DNA from 2 places in the Halomonas sp. NCCP-2165 genome. Region 2 is predicted to be linked to the other one. Evidence: predicted binding sites of a transcription regulator. Region 2 holds the regulator's gene; the other holds the start of a gene.
What was found. The regulator FliA, encoded in region 2, starts transcription of late flagellar genes. The targets are predictions, from matches to a motif close to CTAAAGTTNNNNNNNNNNCNGCCGATA.

Region 1 (5,882 bases), on a different contig from region 2:
CGCAGCGGGGTCAGTGTCTCCTCCAGGCGCTGTTGCAGCTCCGCCTCGGCGGCGGCGCGCCCCTCGGCGAGTCCCTGGGCATGGCCCTCTTCCTGGCCGCTGGCCAGGCCCGCCCGATAGCCCTCTTCGCGGGCCGCCTGGCGTACCTGCTCGCGCAGCCGGGCCAGCTCCTCGTCACGGCGCCGGCTGGCCTGGCGCTGGGCCTCGCGGCGGCGCCGCTCGCGCTCCGCCGGGCCGGGCCCGGCGGCATCGCTGCCCAGCTCCTCCATCTGCCAGCGGCGCCAGCTGTCGTCCTGGGCGTCGAGGCGACGGGACTCAGACATAGGTATCGTCTCCGCCGCTCAGCACGATCTCGCCGCCGTCCGCCAGGCGGCGCACCACCTGCAGGATCGTCTTCTGCTCGGCCTCCACCTGGGAGAGGCGGATCGGGCCGCGGGCCTCCATGTCCTCGCGAAGCAGCTGGGAGGCGCGCTGGGACATGTTGCGGGTGAACTTGTCCACCAGCTCCGCGGCGGAGCCCTTGAGGGCCACCACCAGGGCGTTGGTGTCGATCTCCTTGAGCAGCAACTGGATGGAGCGGTCGTCCAGGTCGAGCAGGTTCTCGAAGACGAACATCTCGTCGAGGATCTTCTGGGCCAGGTCCTCGCTGTGGGCGCGAATGGTCTCCACCGCCACCTCTTCCTGACTGGTGTTCATCAGGTTGAGGATCTCGGCGGCGGTCTTCACGCCGCCCATCTTGCTGCGCTTGAGGTTCTGGCCGTCGAGCATGCTGCCGAGCACTTCGGTGAGCTCCTGCAGGGCCGCGGGCTGCACGCCGCTGAAGGTGGCGATCCGCAGCACCACGTCGTTGCGCAGCTTGTCGTCGAACAGCTCCAGCACGTCGGCGGCCTGGTGGCGCTCCAGGTGAACCAGGATGGTGGCGATGATCTGCGGGTGCTCTTCGCGGATCAGCTCGGCCACCATCGAGGGCTCCATCAGGTTGAGGGAGTCGATGCCGGAGTTGGTGTTGTGGGCCTCGAGGATATCCTCGATCAGGCTGGAGGCGCGTTCGCCGCCCAGCGCCTTGGTCAGCACCGAGCGGATATAGTCGCTGGAGTTGATGTTCAGCGCCGAGAGCTCCTCGCTGTCGCGGAAGAAGTGCTCCAGCACCCGGCGCATGTCGTTATGCGAGACCTGGTTGAGGCGCGCCATCTCCTGGCTGACCTCCTGGATCTCCTGGGGGCCCATGAACTTCAGCACCTCGGCGGCGCTGTCCTCGTCCAGGGCCAGCAGCAGGATGGCGCTGCGGCGCACGCCGCTCATCTCGGTGCTCGTGGCATTACTCATCGTCGTTCACCCAGCTGCTGAGGATCATGGCGACCAGGCGCGGATCCTCCTGTGCCAGTTCACGCAGATCGTTGAGATTCTGCTCGTAGGCGCCGGCCTTGCGGCGGCGCTTCTGTTCGCGTCCCTCGCGGCCGCCCTCGTCGGCTTCACCGCGGGCCTCGCCCTCGGCCGGCTCGTTGCCGGCGTCGTCCTCGTCGCCGATGCTGGCGAGCAGCTGGCCGGAGGCGCCGGCGGGCACGGCGATGGGCGCCGGCGTCTCGGTGTAGCGCTTGATCAGCGGGCGCAGCACCAGCCAATAGAGCAGCAGGGCGGCCAGCAGCACCAGCACATAGCGGGCGATGCCGAAGATCAGCCCCTGGAGCTCCGGGTCCTGCCACCAGGCGAGCTCCGCGGCGGGATCCTCGGTCGGGGTAAAGGGGCTGTTGACCACCTCCAGGGCATCGCCGCGGGCGGGGGAGAAGCCCATGGCCTGGCGGGTCAGGCGCTGGATCTGGTCGAGCTCCTCGTCGCTGAGGGGCAGGGCCGTCGGCTCCCCCGCTTCGTCGAGGCCGTCGCGATAGTTGACCACCACCGCCACCGAGAGGCGCTCCACCCGGCCCCGTTCGTGCTGGATATGGGCGACGTTGCGATCCACTTCGTAGTTGATCACCCGGTCCTGGCTCAGGCGGGCGTTGGCGGCCTCGCCCTGGGTCTCCTCGTCCTCGGCGACCTCCTCCCCATCCGCGTCTTCCTCGGGCGGGTTATTGATCGGCGCGGGGGCCACCCCCGGCGGGGTATTGGTCAGGGCGCCGGGGATGCCCCGGGCCAGGTCGTCGCTGCCTCGATAGTCGGCGCTGTGCTGCAGGCTGCGCACGGCGGCCCGTTGCGGGTCCTGATTGGGCGCGTAGCGCTCGGCGGTCTCCTCGCGGCGGGTGAAATCCACCTCGGCGGTGACCTGGGCACGCACATTGGCCCGCCCCAGCACCGGGATCAGGATGTTCTCGATACGCCGCTGGTAGGAGCGCTCCACCTCTTGCACATAGTCGAGCTGGGTGCCGTCCAGGTCGCGGCCCGGGCCGCCGGGCTGGGAGAGCAGGCGACCGTTATGGTCCACCACGGTGACGTCTTCGGTGGCCAGTTCCGGCACGCTGCTGGAGACCATATGGGCGATGGCCATCACCTGCCCCTCGCCGAGGGTGCGCCCGCCGTGGAGGGTGAGGATCACCGAGGCGGTGGCGGGCTCGCGCTCGCGGACGAACACCGACTCCTTGGCCAGGGCCAGATGCACCCGGGCCCGGGAGACCGGGCCCAGGGATTCGATGGAGCGGGACAGCTCGCCCTCCAGGCTGCGCTGGAAGTTGATCTGCTCGGCGAACTGGCTGATGCCGAAGGCCTGGCTATCCATCAGCTCGAAGCCGACGTTGCCGCCCTGGGGCAGGCCCTGTTCGGCCAGCTGCAGGCGCAGGGTGTGGACCTGGTCGCCGGGCACCAGCAGGGCCTGGCCGCCCTGACTCAGCTGATAGGGCACACCGCGACTATCCAGTTCGCCGATGATACGCCCGCCGTCGGCCTCGTTGAGGTTGCTGTAGAGGACCCGGTAGTCGGGGCTACGGGCCCAGAGCATCAGGGCCACGACGATGGCCACCACGGCTGCGCCGGCCAACAGCAGGGGCAGCAGGGGGTTGCCGCGCAGCTGGCGTAGCAGGCGCCGCTGCAGGGACTCCTGGGGCGCCTCGCCGCGGGCGGTGGTCCCTTCGCTCATGCGTGCCTCCCGGCGTCAGCGGGGGAGCACGGCGACCAGGCAGTCAGGGCCATGGTGAGTAGCAGAGGGGCATGGGGCATGGTGATATCCATTCATCGCGGTTTGCCGCCCCGGGTGACCGGGCGGAACTGTGATGACCGCCATTATCGGCGTGCCTCACCAGCCCAAAGGTGGGAATAGTCGGGTTTTTCAGTCGCATTTGCCGGCTTGGTCCGAGGGAAGAGGCTGCTAGCCTCCTCTCAGCGTGTCACAGGAGCCGATTTGCCCATGTCCACCCCCGCGATCCATGCCGCCCTGCAACAGATGCAGGGCCTGGCCAGCCAGGCCGCCAATACCGCGCCGAACGCCAGCGCCGCGGCCCAGGGGGGCTTCGCCGCCGAGCTGGCCCATTCCATCCAGCGCATCAATCGCCTGCAGCAGACCGCCAATGCCCAGGTCACGGCCTTCCAGGCCGGCGACCCGGACGTGGCGCTCAACGACGTCATGGTCGATATGCAGAAGGCCAGCGTGGCCTTCCAGATGGGCCTGCAGGTACGCAACCGCCTGGTCAGCGCCTACCGGGACGTGATGAATATGCAGGTCTGATGCGCTCGTGGCCGGTGGTCTGCGAGGGGCTCAGGCCTCGAGGGAGATCAGTCGGCCGCGCATCTCGTCGAGGCGCTCGGCGATGGCCAGGAGCTCTTCGGTGGGGATCTGGCGGATCAGCTCGCCGCTGTCGCGATCGACGATGCGCGTGATGGTGCGGTTACCGGTGTCGGCGAGTTCGAACTCGATGCCATGCTGGCGCATCACCTCGTTGACGCGCTGCAGGGGTTCCACCAGGTCGCCCTCGGCGGGTGGCTCGGCCTCGGCGAGCTGGCCGCCGGCGGTGGGCAGGTGGGCCAGCAGGGTCTCGACCCGCTGGCGCGGGGTCAGGTCATTGAGCGGTGAGCCGGGGGCATGGGCACTGACATCCGCTATCGGGTGACTCATGGTGAAATCCCTCACAGTGGTGGTTGACGTCTTGTTTTTCTTTTCGAATCTATCGGCCGGCGGCGGGGGAACTTTAGCCCTGGCTAATGGTGGCCAAGCGAGAGCCTGAATCATGAATCCCTCCACCCTGATCGGAATCGTCGCCAGCGTCCTGATGCTGGCCAGCGTGGTGCTGTGGAGCGCCGACAGCGCCACCGCCTTCCTCAACCTGCCGGGGCTGGCCATCGTGGTCATCGGCACCCTGGCGGCCACCTTTATCAGCTATCCGCTGCGTGAGGTGGTGCGGGTGGTGCGCCTGGTGGGCCTGGTGTTTCGCCGCGAGAATCACCACGAGCGCGAAGACATCGACGTGCTGGTGGCCCTGGCGCGGCTGTGGTTCAAGGGCGACGTGCGGGCGGTGGAGCGGCGCCTGGAGACCTGCCCCAACCCCTTCCTGCGCACCGGGGTGCAACTGGTGATCGATCACACCGCCGACGAGGAGATCCATGATCTGCTGCGCTGGCGTATCGCCCGGCTCAAGGCCCGGGAGCGGGCCGAGGCGCAGATCTTCCGCACCATGGCCCTCTATGCCCCGGCCTTCGGCATGATCGGCACCCTGGTGGGACTGGTGAACATGCTGGGGGTGATCGAGGCCGGCGAGCTGACGGTGATCGGCGAGCGCATGGCGGTGGCCCTGCTGACCACCTTCTACGGCATCGTGCTGGCCAACCTGGTGCTGAAGCCCATCGCCGTCAAGCTGGAGCGGCGCACCGAGCAGCGCCTGATCGCCATGAACATGATCCTCGAGGGGATCTCGCTGATGTCGCGGCGCCGCCTGCCCTCGGTGATCGAGGAGAGTCTCAATTCCTTTATCGCCCATCACCACGACGAACTGCGCGACGGCCGGGGGCAGGAGGGCGATGCCCCGGCGCCCCGCTGGCGGCTGCGCCGGCGGGCGGCCGCCGCGACCGACGACGAGCGCGGGGCCTCCCATGCCGGCTAGGGATCGCCATCGTCACGACGCCCTCTTCGAGGAGCTCGAGCCCGAGGAGGGGCAGGCGGGCTGGATGCTCAGCTATATCGACATGATGACGCTGCTGGTGGCGCTGTTCGCGCTGCTGCTGTCGCTGGCCTCAGTGTGGCGCGGTCCCGCCGAGGCCAGTCCCGCCGAGGGCGGCGCGCCGCCCGCCGAGCTCTCCTTCTTCGCCCTGGCGGCGGCGCTGGAGGTGGCCGCGGGGCCGCGGGTGCCGGCGCCGCCGCGCCCGCACGGCCGGGATCCTCTCGACCTACCGCGGCCCATCGACTGGACGCCGCCGCGTCCCGCCGCGCCGGCGCCGGCCCTGGTGGTGGCCAGCGTGCCCTTCGCCATGCCGCAGGCGGCGCCGGCGCGGCCGGCCCTGGCCCTCCACGAGGAGCTCGACCCCGAGGCCTGGGACGACCTGACCCTGGTGGTCACCGAGCGGGCGCCGAGCAATACCCGGCGCCTCGATGCCGAGGCCCTGGCCGCCGCCGAGGGGCTCCAGGCCGGAGTGAGCGCTCGCCTCGACGAGGCCCGCGCGCTGCCCAGCCTGGAGGGGGTGGAGATCTCGCCGGTGGCGGAGGGGCTCAACCTGCGCATTCAGGATCGGCTGCTCTTCGACAGCGCCACCGCCGAGCTGAGCGAGGCCGGGCGCGAGCTGATCGCGCGCCTGGTGGCGATCATCCAGCGCTACGAGGGCACCGTCTCGGTGGAGGGACACTCCGACGACCGGCCCATCTTCACCGACCGCTTCCCCTCCAACTGGGAGCTCTCCTCGGCCCGGGCCATCGCCATCCTGCGCCAGCTGGAGGGCGCCGGCGTCGCGACCTCGCGGCTGCGCGCCGT
Region 2 (5,882 bases):
GGCCCAGGGCTGGCGCCAGCCCGACCAGCGGCTGACGCCCCAGGGCCTCGGCCTGGGGCTGCCCGCCCTGCAGCATCGCCAGCCCGCCGATGAGATCGAGCGGCTGGCCTGGGCCGACGCCCTGGGGGTTCGCGCCCACCTGTTGCCGAGCCTGCCCGGCCGTGACGCCTGGGACTGGCTGGGCGAGCGGGTGCGGCCCTGGCTGGCCCAGGCCCGGGCCGGCGCCCGGGTCTGGTACCGCGGCGAGCGCCTGCCCCTCGGCGAGCTGGTGGGGCAGGGCGAGGCGCTGACGCCGCTGCCCTGTCGCTACCGTCAGGAGGCGGCGACCCTGAGCCTGCGCCAGTTGGCGGTGGCGGCGTCGCCGGCGGGTCGCCGCCGCCAGGAGGATCGCGCCCTCTGGGCCTGGTGCGGCGAACTGCAGAGCGAGACGGGGCAGCGGCTGGGGCGCCGCTACTGGCTGTCGCCGGCCTGGCTGGAGTGGGATGCCCTGGAGCTGTTGCGTCATCAACTGGGCCTGGAGGGTCTCGAGCGGCTGACCCGGCGCGCCTGGCAGCAGTTGCCGGAGGCCGGGCTCGATCCCCTGGAGCCGCAGCTGCGCTTGACCCTGGCCGCGGGGCTGGCCGCCCTTGCCCAGGCCCTGGAGCACAGCGAGGCGGCCTGGGCCCTGGACCTGCGCGGCGAGCTGCTGGCCCTGCAGGGCGGGCGCCGGGCGCGCAGCGCCGGCCGGCTGCTGGATGGCCTGGTACAGCTGCTGATCGCCAGGGATGCCCTGCGCAGCCTGACCCTGGGGCTGGAGGAAGTGCGATGAATCAGGCGATGTTCGCCGGGGAGGCGGGATAATGAGTGCCGATCAGGCCCAGGGCCTGCGACGCTGGGTCGAGAGCCAAGCAGAGAGCCAAGCAGAGAGCCAAGCAGAGAGCCAAGCAGAGAGCCAGGAACGCGGCGAGGCGCCGCCCCCCGACGCTAGCGGGGAGGATCGGGAGACCCTGATCGCCAGGACGCTACGGGAGATTGCCCTCGCGGCGCCCGGCGAGGCCCCCACGCCGAGCCCCGCTGCGGACGTATCGCTCGAGGACCGGGAAACGGCGATCGCCAGGGTGCTGGTCGAGATCGCCCGTGGCGAGTCACGCACGGCGGCGCAGCGGCCTGCCGAGCCGGCGCTCCCCTCCGCGAAGGCGCCTCCCGAGAAAACGCCAAGGCCGCAGCAGGCGCGGCCCAGGGGTGCCAGGGCGGCCGCGCCGAGGGTGGCCGCCGAGCCGGCGGCGCGGTACCGGCTGCGGGTGCTGGGGCTCGCCGAGGAGGAGCGCCCCCGGGCCCAGCGGCTGCTGGCCGCCTGGGCCGAGCGCGGTCAGCGCTGGGTCGGGGATCCCCGCGCCTGGCGCCTGGCGGCGGTGCCGGCGGAGGCCCTGGGGCGTTATCCCGCCCAGGGCCGCTGGGCGCTGTGGGTGGCCCCGGGCCCGGACGCCTTTCGCCGCGGTTATCGCCTGTTGCTGGCGCTGACCCGCCGTCCCGGGCCGCGGCGCCTGCTGCTGTTGATGCCGAGGATGCGCTCCCGGCGGGGGCTGCCGGATAACCTGGTCCAGGTGGCCACGGACCTGGGGATCGACCTGCTGGTGATCACCCCGTGATGCGGGGGCTCGTCGCGCTGCTTGCCCTGTGGCTCGCCGGCCAGGCCCTCGCCGCCGGCAGCTGGGTGGCCGAGGCGCCGCCGCTGCGACTCTCGATGAGTGACCGCGACAGCCGCTCGGCGCCCCTGGCGCCGCCGCCGGGGATCGCCGAGGGGGGCGAGATCACCCGGGTGCGCTGGCGCCTCGAGGCGCCGCCGGGCGTCTTGCCGCCCCTGCGCCTGTGTCAGGGGCGTCGCTGCCTGCCGCTGAGCGGCGCCCGCGGCGTGAGCGAGGGCCTGGCCGGCGCCGCGGCGGATCGTCCCCTGCGCCTGCAGGGTCGCCTGCCGCCGGGGCGGGGTGGGGCCCTGACCCTGAGCGGCATCCAGGTGATCGTCGACTATCGCTGAAGGGCATTGCGACCCTGGTCGAGATAGCCGGAATAGCCGATGGAGTCGACGGCTATTCGCGCCTTTCCGGCGTGGCCGGGGCCCAATAATAGGAGAGAGTCGGTCGGCGCCGTCGACCGAGTGAGACGACCTTCCAGTTCGAGGCGAGGCATGTACACGGCACAGGGCAAGATCGATCAGACGGCGCTCGTCGAGCAGTATCTGCCGGTGGTGAGGCGACAGGCCCTGGCACTGCAGGTGCGGCTGCCGGCGGGCATCGAACTGGATGACCTGATCCAGGCCGGCATGATGGGCCTGCTGGATGCCATGGGGCGTTACGACGCCTCGGCGGGCGCCACCTTTACCACCTTCGCCAGCCAGCGCATTCGCGGCGCCATGATCGACGAGCTGCGCAGCCGCGACTGGTTGCCGCGCAGCGTGCGGCGCAATGCCCGGGCCCTGGATGCCAGCATCCGCCGCCTGGAGCAGCAACTGGGCCGCCCCCCGGAGGAACGCGAGATCGCCGCGGACCTGGAGATCGATCTCGACACCTATTACCAGCTGTTGGGGGATACCAACAACGGCCACCTGCTGCCCTTCGAGGAGCTGGTGGCGGAGGGGCAGGAGCCCAGCGCCGAGGAGGAGGGCGCCTCGCCCTTCCTGGCGCTGCTCTCCGGCGAGCGTCGCGAGCGCCTGGTGGCGGGGATCGAGGCCCTGCCGGAGCGCGAGAAGCTGCTGATGGCGCTCTACTATCAGGAGGAACTCAACCTCAAGGAGATCGGTGCCGTGCTCGGCGTCACCGAGTCCCGGGTCTGTCAGCTGCATAGCCAGGCCATCGGCCGGCTACGCTCGCGCCTCGCCGAGGAGTAGGGCGCGGCCGGCTGGCCCAGGTTTCCCTAGGCTCTGTACGAAAACTGCCTGCGCTCGCCCATACGGCGTTAAAAATCGGCTCAAAGTACTCATTTACACCCCGTAAACTCCGTCTTTTCGCCGATTTTTGCCTTGTCTGGCCATCGCTCGCCGACTTTTCGTACAAAACCTAGACCTACCGCTGCTTCGGCAGCGGTTTTTTTGTTCTTCGCAGGTTGGCGTGCCGGCATAGCTAGCCGGAGATAAACCGGGGCGAGGTCTCACGCTGAGCTGCGCAGAACGTTTTTGCGTGGCCCCGACGCGCCTCGGCCCCGGCGATTGCCGGGGCCGAGGCGCGAGACGGGGTGGGGTCAGTGGTCGTTATGGCTGAGCCGGGGGTCACCGCCGTCGAGTAGCAGGGCGTAGTCGAGGAGGATCTCGGCGGACTCCTCCACCTCGGCGCGATCCAGCGGGGTCGCTTCCTCCGCGTCCTCGTCGTTGCCCCGGGCATCCACCCAGTCTTCCAGCGGCTCCAGCCCCAGGGCCTCGCGACGGGCGTTCTCCAGGGCCAGCTGACGGGCCTCCTGGGTCTCGAGTTCCTGTTGGCGCCGCTCGCGGTTGAGGCTGACGCTGGTCCGATCCTCGCGCAGCTCGCGCACCAGCTCGGCCTGGTTCTGCAGGTAGACGAAGTTGGGGTGGTCGTCGATGCGTTCCCGGTGGCCGGCGCGCAGCGTCTCGATCACCCGCCAGGGCTCGCCATAGTGGCGATACTGGACGGCGCGCACCTGGTCCCAGGCCAGGGCGTTGTCGAGGCTGCTCTCGCCGATCTCCTCCGGGTCGATCAGGCTGGGGAAGAGGATATCCGGATCCACGCCGCGGTGCTGGGTGCTCTCGCCGGAGATGCGATAGAACTTGGCGCGGGTCAGCTTGATCTGGCCATGGCTCAGGTCGTTGAGGGTCTGGACGGTGCCCTTGCCAAAGGTGCGGTTGCCCAGCACCAGGCCGCGGCCGTAGTCCTGGATGGCGCCGGCGAAGATCTCCGAGGCGGAGGCGGAGAGGCGATTGACCAGCACCGCCAGGGGGCCGTCGTAGAGGCTGCCGCTCTCGGTGTCGCCATACAGGCTGATGCGGCCGCGGGCGTCGCGCACCTGCACCGTGGGGCCGCGATCGATAAACAGCCCGATCAGGGAGTTGGCCTCGTGCAGCGCGCCGCCGCCGTTGTTGCGCAGGTCCAGCACGATGCCGTCGACGTCCTCGGCCTTGAGCTCCTGCACCAGGCGCGCCACGTCGCGGGTGGTGCTGCGATAGTCGCTCTCGCCGGCCTGCCAGGCATCGAAGTCCACGTAGAAGGTCGGCACCTGGATGACGCCGATGCGATGGCGTTCGCCGTCCCGCTCGAGCTCGATGATCTCGCGGCTGGCGGCCTGATCCTCCAGGGTCACGGTATCGCGGGTGATCTCGATGATCCGCGAGCGGGTCATGTCCACCGCCTGAGCCGGCACCACGTCGAGGCGCACCACCGAGCCCTTGGGCCCGCGGATCATGTCGACCACCTCATCCAGGCGCATGCCCACCACATTGACCATCTCGGCGTCGTCGTCCTCGCCCTGGCCCACGGCGACGATGCGATCCGCCGGGGCCAGCAGCCCCGACTTGTCGGCGGGGCCGCCGGGCACCAGGCTGGCGACCTTGACGTACTCGTCCTCGGTCTGCAGCAGGGCGCCGATGCCCTCCAGGGAGAGGCGCATCTGGATATCGAAGGACTCCCCCTGACGCGGCGAGAAGTACTCGGTATGCGGGTCGATGGTGCCGGTCACCGCCGCCATGAAGAGGCCGAAGACATCGTCGCCGTTGGTCTGGCGGATCCGGTTGAGCTGGCCCTCGTAGCGCTGGCGCAGGTTGTCGTGCATCTGCGCCTCGTCCTGGTCGGCCAGCAGCTGGGTCAGGGCGGCGTTCTTGAGGCGCTTGCGCCAGAGTTCGTCGAGCTCGGCCTCGCCCTGTGCCCAGGGCGCCCCGTCGCGGTCGAGCTCCAGGCGGTCGTCACTCTCGAAGGTGAAGTCGAGGCCCGCGTCGAGGCGCGCCAGGATCCACTCCAGGCGGTTCTCCAGGCGCTGCTGGTAGCGCGCGTAGAGGGCGTAGATCGGTTCCAGCTCGCCGTCATAGAGGGCCTCGTCCAGGCGCTCCGCCAGGTGACGGAACTCGTCGACGTCGCTGGCCAGCAGGTAGGCGCGCTGGGAGTCGAGGATATCGAGGAGGCGCTGGAAGGCCTGCCGGGACCAGGCATTACCCAGGCTGACGTCCGCATAGTGGCTGTAGCGTAGCGATTCGGCGACCTCGGCGGCGGCCTGACGCTGGGCATCGGTGGGTAACGAGGTGGCGAGGGTCGAGGCGCTGAATAGCAGGGTCAGCGCCAGGACCGTCAGGCGCCGTAGGGCGACAGTCAGGCTCATCAATGAAGCACTCCCGAATTCATGTACACTTCCCATCCTTAGAAGACACGCTTGCGGCCGCAGGGTTGCACCGACGAACCGGCATTGTAGCAGCCCTTGTCGCCAGTCACAGACCCTTGTGAGAGGTTCCCCCATGCCCCATCTTCCTACCCTCGAACGCCTGCTCGGCTTCCTGCAACGCTCGCCGACGCCCTGGCACGCGGTGGCCAATATGGCCCAGCGTCTGGAGCAGGCCGGCTACCGTCGCCTGGACGAGACGGCCGGCTGGCAACTGCGCCCGGGGGAGAAGGTCTATGTGACCCGCAACGACTCCTCGATCATCGCCCTGCAACTGCCCCGCGGGCCCCTGGCGGCGCTGCGCATGATCGGCGCGCATACCGACAGCCCCGGCCTGCGCCTCAAGCCCAACCCCGCCAAGGTCGCCCACGGCTGGTTGCAACTGGGCGTCGAGGTCTACGGCGGCGCCCTGCTGGCGCCCTGGTTCGATCGCGACCTGGGCCTGGCCGGACGGGTCCACCTGCGCCGCGACGACGGGCGTATCCAGGGGGTGCTGCTCAATGTGCCGCGCCCGGTGGCCGTGGTGCCCAGCC

Region 1: a site for FliA is predicted at 4,090-4,116, ahead of NFU04_RS13520 (flagellar protein FlaG). Genes of this name have one in related genera too.

What each region holds. Positions count from the first base shown of each region.
Region 1 covers NZ_BRCY01000029.1:3,010-8,891, forward strand. The annotation lists gene fliH (flagellar assembly protein FliH) at 1-323, opposite strand, end outside; gene fliG (flagellar motor switch protein FliG) at 316-1,326, opposite strand; gene fliF (flagellar basal-body MS-ring/collar protein FliF) at 1,319-3,067, opposite strand; gene fliE (flagellar hook-basal body complex protein FliE) at 3,335-3,652, shown strand; gene NFU04_RS13520 (flagellar protein FlaG) at 3,683-4,039, opposite strand; gene NFU04_RS13525 (motility protein A) at 4,152-5,021, shown strand; gene NFU04_RS13530 (OmpA/MotB family protein) at 5,011-5,882, shown strand, end outside.
Region 2 covers NZ_BRCY01000035.1:6,347-12,228, reverse strand. The annotation lists gene flhF (flagellar biosynthesis protein FlhF) at 1-808, shown strand, start outside; gene NFU04_RS14510 (hypothetical protein) at 840-1,628, shown strand; gene NFU04_RS14505 (flagellar protein FlhE) at 1,628-2,014, shown strand; gene NFU04_RS14500 (RNA polymerase sigma factor FliA) at 2,165-2,863, shown strand; gene NFU04_RS14495 (carboxy terminal-processing peptidase) at 3,214-5,292, opposite strand; gene NFU04_RS14490 (M18 family aminopeptidase) at 5,426-5,882, shown strand, end outside.